DNA from 2 places in the Bacillus safensis genome. Region 2 is predicted to be linked to the other one. Evidence: riboswitches for the same ligand, from Rfam matches in the RefSeq annotation. Region 2 holds a riboswitch; the other holds the start of a gene.
What was found. A riboswitch is a leader RNA that binds a small molecule or an ion and turns the genes downstream of it on or off. The one in region 2 is predicted to bind S-adenosylmethionine.

Region 1 (3,148 bases), 1.4 Mb from region 2:
GCTCCAATCAGTGCATGGACCGTCCCTTTTTTTAATGTGAAATTCACTTGATCTAACGCTTTGACCCCTGGGAATTCAATTGAAATATTCTTCATACGAACAAGCGGCGCTGTCATAGGTGTCCTCCTTCTCTTGATATCATCTGAAAAACGAAACACCCTCTATGAAAAGAGAGTGCACGTCGTTTATTTTGCATAATGCTTCTTCAAAGTCTTCATCCAATCTTCCTCAAAAGCAGTCGATGAACCGAATCCCTTCACTTCGTCTGCAAGATTGACCATGTTAATGGCTTTTCCTGCTTGTTGAAGCTGCTTTTGCGAGATGAGAGAGGCCTCAAGGTCATAGGAAGACGGTGTTTTCTCACCAGCTATTTTCTTCGCAAGAATCCTCACGTCGACTGCGCCGATGAGCTTCGGATCAACCGCTGCTGTATACTTCCACGGACTGTCCTTCGCCGTCATTGCTTGAAGATCCGCATTTGATACATCAATCCCATAAATCTTCACTTCTGTTCTTCCTGCTTCTTTTAACGCTCTTGCTGCCCCAATGGCAAAGGCATCCCATGTGGCAAAAATAGCGTCCAGCTTGCCCTTTGGATACTTATTCAGCATGGCCGCTACTGCATTTTGCGTTTGAACAGACGTATCAGAGGAGGCAATACCAAAGCGGTCAAGCTCCTTAATTCCTGAATGTTGTTTAAGCGTTTCTTGATAGACCTTATTTCGTCTCACCATTGGCGGGAATCCATCTACCCACAGGTACGCAATATTTGCTTTTCCTTTAAAATCAGACACGAGCGCATCTAATGATTTTTTCGCTAATTGTTCGTCATCTTGAGACGTCACTGTGACCCCTTTGATGTCCTTCAGCTTAGGATTCGAATCAAACGCTACAACTGGAATGCCTTTCGCTGTGATCTTTTTCACATCAGCGACTGTCGCCTCGTCGTCCCCGTGAGAGATGATAAAACCGTCATAATTTTCTTCAAGCGCCTGAGAGATGGCATCATGGAACTTCGCTGTATCTCCATTTGCGGTGTAGACATCTACCGTAAAGCCGAGTGCTTCACCTTCTGCCTTGGTTCCAGCTAAAAATTGAGCTGTATGATCGTCTCCTCCAATTTTGCGGATGACTTTAATTTTTGCTCCCTGTCCCTTTGCAAATCGCTTCGGTACATTGTCAAAAGAGACTTTTTCGTTCGTATTTGCCTTTGAGCCTGCACTTGATCCAGTGCCGCAGCCTGTTAATAGGATGGTTAATGCCGTTAATAAGACAAGACATGATGTAAAATGCTTACGCTTCATTGCTGTTCCTCCTCAAGTTGTTTTGATTTTTCACATCGGAAAACTAGGTAAAAAAGTGGAAATACGCCTGTAAAACAGGCATTTGATTTGAAAAAAGAGACGAAAAAAAGCCTCTCTTGGAAAGAGAGGCTTGATCACCGTTGCATGAAACATGTATCGGGAAGTCTTCCTCTCTTATCTGTCAAAGCTGTAACAGCTTTGCAGGAATTAGCACCAATTTCTAAAATAGAAACGGTTGCCGGGCGTCATAGGGCCAGTCCCTCTGCCTCTCTTGATAAGAGATCCGTTATGAAATTTGTTTTCGTTGAAATGTCTTCTTTACTTTAATGTGATGTCACATCAATGTCAATGACTTTTTTGAAATTTTCTAAAATATCATCAGTTTCCGATGATTTTCTTCGCAGGTGATGATTTCTTCAGACGGAAATCATATTTTTTCTCATTCACAAATTGCGGGTTAAGATGTGCTGATCCTTTATCTTGACCGCTTTTAGAGAGATACGTTTTGTAGCCTTCCAGCCATTTCCCGTGCCATACCCACTGTGATGCTTTTGCACCTTTGCGGTCATCATAAACGTTCTTCTGGAAGGTATTCTTTTGGTTCACTGGATAAAGATTCACGACTAAATAATGCGAGGCACTAGCGGTCATGATATTATTCGTGATTCGATTGTTCACTGCTTGATACTGCATCAGCAATTGACCGCCTTCTAAACCGGCTGTGTCATTTTTGTACAAAGTATTATGTGAGATCGTCGTATTGGTTGTACCGCCACGCTTCTTATCATAGCCGCCAATAGAAATGCCTGTATAACGGTTCAAATACACTTGATTGTGTTCGATGCGGATGCGGTCCGCCATTTTTCCTTTATGTTCGCTTGTGACTTCAATCCCTAAGTCATTGTGATGTGAGATGTTATGATCGATCACAATGTCTTTTCCGCCATCGACATAAATTCCGCCAGCAGAAATGTCGCTGCCATAGGCCGGGTTCCCTGCACTCGTAATCTCATATACTTTGTTTCTTGAGACGACACCGTTTCTGACTTGATCATACTTTTTAGAGGGTGCCACGTTCTCAAATCCAATTAAATCAATGCCAATATTATCAGTGTGCCGGACCGTATTATGTGTCACACGGAACTTTTTCACGTTCCCATTTAGCACAAGCGCTTCACTGAAGCCCAGCTTTAATTTTTCAACGGTATTTCCTTTGATTTCAATGTCTTCAATCGCTGCTGGAGCTTTTGTCCCATAGACAGCAATTCCATGTGCATTTCCATTTTCATGTTTCGTCTGAATATCATACACTCGGTTATTAAGCAGTTTGACGCCTTTGCCGCTTCCTTTGATGAAAATACCAACTGGTGTTAAATCTTCTTTATTCGTCTTAAGATGTCCTACAGTCAGGCCTTTGAGGGTGATGTAGCTCTTTTGATCGATCGTGACAAGACCGCCATCGGCTTGATTTCCTTTAAGGGAAGCCCCGCTAATCACAGGTTTTTCTTTTCCATAAGCTTGAAAGACAACGGGTGCTTTCTTTGTTCCTGAATGGCGGACAATCAATTTTTCTTTGTATGTACCGCCTCTCATGTAAATGGTTGCCCCAGCCTTCGCCATACTTGCTGCTTTTTTCAGCGTGCGGAAAGGTTTTTGCTTTGTTCCCGGGTTTTTGTCGCTTCCGTTTACCGCTACGTAATAGGCTGTGCTTTGCTTAGCGCCAGCCTCATCTGTCATCGCTTGACAGCCAAAGCTGATGACGGTCATGAATAAAATGAGTAAAATGCCTGGTATCGCTCGTTTCATCTTGTTGTTTGCTCCTTTCCCTTCTCTCCTTCCTTTAT
Region 2 (3,148 bases):
ACGACCTCAGCCGCTTCTAGATCCGTTAATTCAAAAGGTGTTCTTAATGTTAAATGAGGCGGTATGAGTGCATAGTTCGGATCATAACGCTTCCGGTAAGAGTTCGCAATATCTTGCAATTTTTTTGATGGAAATATAACAACTCCGTATTTCATCATGTTCCCTCCTGAATAAGAAAGTATTTATTATTGTTTATTATAACAAAATTCAGTTGATTAACGAATATGGGAGCATTCTTTTTAACGAAGGCGCAATGAGCGGCTGCCAAAACGTCCATTTATGATCCCCTTCGAATGTCTCAAATAAATAATCCGCACCAGATTGTTCAAGAAGGGCCTTTAAATCTTCGTTCGGCTGAACAAAATCAAGCACCTGGCCATCTGTTGTTTTCACAGCGGTTTCCTCAAGCCCAATTTGATGGATAATGGCATAATGAGAAAGGGCTGTTGACTGTTTGACGGCTTCTAGAACCGACTTGTCAACGTAAGGGGACTGCAAAATCAGCCCGCCAAATAAAGAAGGATAATCAATGGCTGTCATGAGGGAAATCGTCGCACCCAGTGAATCACCAATAAACGTCCGTCCTGATCCAATTTGATAGGTTGGATAGTGTTTATCAATATAAGGGACCAGTTCATTTGCTAAAAAGCGTTTATACGCTTCAAACTTTGTACCGTCTGGATGATACGTGTTTCGTCTTTCTGTGACATTTTCATAAGGAACACCAATGATAATCGTGCGTTCCATTTCTTTGTTTTGCATCAATTCTTCTGCCTGTCTGCCTATTTTGCCTAGGCGGAAATAATCATGACCATCCTGAGCAATGATGACATGATATGTATAAAGGGGGGAGTAATTGACTGGCAAATAGATCAAAATGGTCATGTCCGCCCCAAGTTCTTTTGACTGTAAGGTTTCTTCTTGAATGATTCCTGTTTTCTTCACCATAATCCATTCCTCCAGCTAACCAAATTCATCATAAAGTGAAACGTTTCCATTCATTGTAACATGAAAAACAGCGTTGTTCCTATATGCTAACATGCAATCAAATCGTATAACATCCATTCTGTTATAAAATACAGAAAATTTTAATTAATCATGTCATTTCCCCTTGAAAAATGAGATTTAATGGGTTACAGTATTAAGAATTAGAACAGACAGACAACACATTCTTATCGTGAGAGGTGGAGGGACTGGCCCTTTGAAACCTCAGCAACCGGTATGCATCACTTCATGTGATGTACCAAGGTGCTAAATCCAGCAAGCAGCTTTTTTGCTTGGAAGATAAGAGGAAGCGATTAAACCCCTTCTTCTTATGAAGAAGGGGTTTTCTGTTTTGAAATCAGATTTTTACTTAGGATGGTGTCAAATGACAGAACATGTGGAAACGAAATTAGCGCAGATTGGAAACCGTAGCGAAGAGGTGACTGGCACTGTCAGTCCTCCCGTTTATCTTTCGACAGCATACAGACATAGAGGCATAGGGGAATCTACAGGATTTGATTACATTCGAACGAAAAACCCAACAAGACAGCTCGTAGAGGATGCAATTGCTTCACTCGAAGAAGGGACGGCCGGTTTTGCCTTCAGTTCGGGAATGGCGGCGATCCAAACGATCATGGCTCTATTTGAAAGCGGAGATGAACTCATCGTCTCTTCAGACCTATATGGCGGTACATACCGTTTGTTTGAAAACGAATGGAAAAAGTACGGCTTACGTTTTCTTTATGATGATTTTTCAGATGAAGACTGTTTACGCTCTAAAATCACGCCAAACACAAAAGCGGTCTTTATTGAAACACCGACAAATCCACTGATGCAGGAAGCAGATATTCAAAAAATAGCGAAGATTGCAAAAGAATATGGCGCTTTGGTGATTGTCGATAACACCTTTTACACACCAGTCTTGCAAAAGCCGATTACGCTTGGAGCGGACATTGTCATTCATAGCGCAACCAAATATTTAGGCGGACATAATGACGTTCTTGCCGGGCTTGTCGTCACAAAAGGAGAGCAGTTGTCTGAAGACATGTTCCAGCATCAAAACGCGATTGGAGCGGTTCTATCACCATTTGACTCATGGCTTTTAATGAGAGGAATGAAAACACTTGCTCTTAGAATGCGCCAGCACGAGGAAAATGCGAAGGAGCTGGCACAGTTTTTAGAGGAGCAGCCAGAAATTCAAGATGTGCTTTATCCAGGAAAGGGAGGCATGCTGTCATTCCGAGTAGCCAAAGAAGGCTGGGTCAATCCATTTTTGAAGCAGCTGAAAACGATTTGTTTTGCTGAAAGCCTTGGCGGAGTCGAAAGCTTCATTACGTATCCTGCAACGCAAACGCATATGGATATTCCAGAAGAGATTCGCATTGCAAACGGTGTATGTAACAAGCTGCTCCGATTCTCTGTTGGCATCGAGCATGTAGATGATCTGAAATCAGACCTAAAACAGGCACTATCACAAGTAAAAGAGGAGGTACACGCCAAATGACCACACACGATTGGACACTCGAAACACAACTCGTTCATAATGCGTTTAAAACAGACCGTTCAACAGGTGCAGTCAGTGTACCGATTCAGCATGCATCCACATTTCATCAAAGCAGCTTCGATGAATTTGGCCAATATGACTACTCCAGATCTGGGACTCCGACACGTCAAGCATTAGAGGATACGATTGCAGCGCTGGAAGGTGGAACGAGAGGGCTTGCCTTTGCATCAGGCATGGCAGCCATTTCAACCGCTTTTCTTCTATTATCAAAGGGAGATCATGTCCTTGTCACAAGAGATGTGTACGGCGGTACTTTCCGAATGATCACCCAAGTTCTTTCAAGATTTGGAATTGAGCATACCTTCGTGGACATGACGGATTTGAATGAAGTCAAAAGAGGCATTCAATCAAATACAAAGGTCATTTACATGGAAACACCGTCAAATCCAACACTAGGGATTACAGATATTGAAGGTGTCGTCCAGCTTGCGAAAGAGCATGGCTGTCTGACTTTCTTAGATAATACGTTTTTAACACCTGCGCTTCAGCGTCCGCTGGACCTTGGTGTTGACGTTGTTCTGCACAGCGCAACGAAATTTTTAAGCGGCCACAGTGATGTGCTGTCAGGCTTAGCCGTTGTGAAAGATAAGAAGCTGGGAG

Region 1: it holds a riboswitch for S-adenosylmethionine, as region 2 does, so the genes downstream of both, AAYR28_RS17755 (sugar ABC transporter substrate-binding protein) here and AAYR28_RS05705 (methionine biosynthesis PLP-dependent protein) in region 2, are expected to answer to the same signal.

The regions. Positions count from the first base shown of each region.
Region 1 covers NZ_CP154909.1:3,443,796-3,446,943, forward strand. Annotated here, with positions in the region: gene AAYR28_RS17750 (sugar ABC transporter ATP-binding protein) at 1-116, opposite strand, end outside; gene AAYR28_RS17755 (sugar ABC transporter substrate-binding protein) at 186-1,304, opposite strand; SAM riboswitch class I at 1,476-1,585, opposite strand; gene AAYR28_RS17760 (right-handed parallel beta-helix repeat-containing protein) at 1,683-3,110, opposite strand.
Region 2 covers NZ_CP154909.1:1,130,339-1,133,486, forward strand. Annotated here, with positions in the region: gene AAYR28_RS05695 (YjcG family protein) at 1-155, opposite strand, end outside; gene AAYR28_RS05700 (alpha/beta hydrolase) at 208-948, opposite strand; SAM riboswitch class I at 1,170-1,291, shown strand; gene AAYR28_RS05705 (methionine biosynthesis PLP-dependent protein) at 1,370-2,488, shown strand; gene metC (cystathionine beta-lyase) at 2,485-3,148, shown strand, end outside.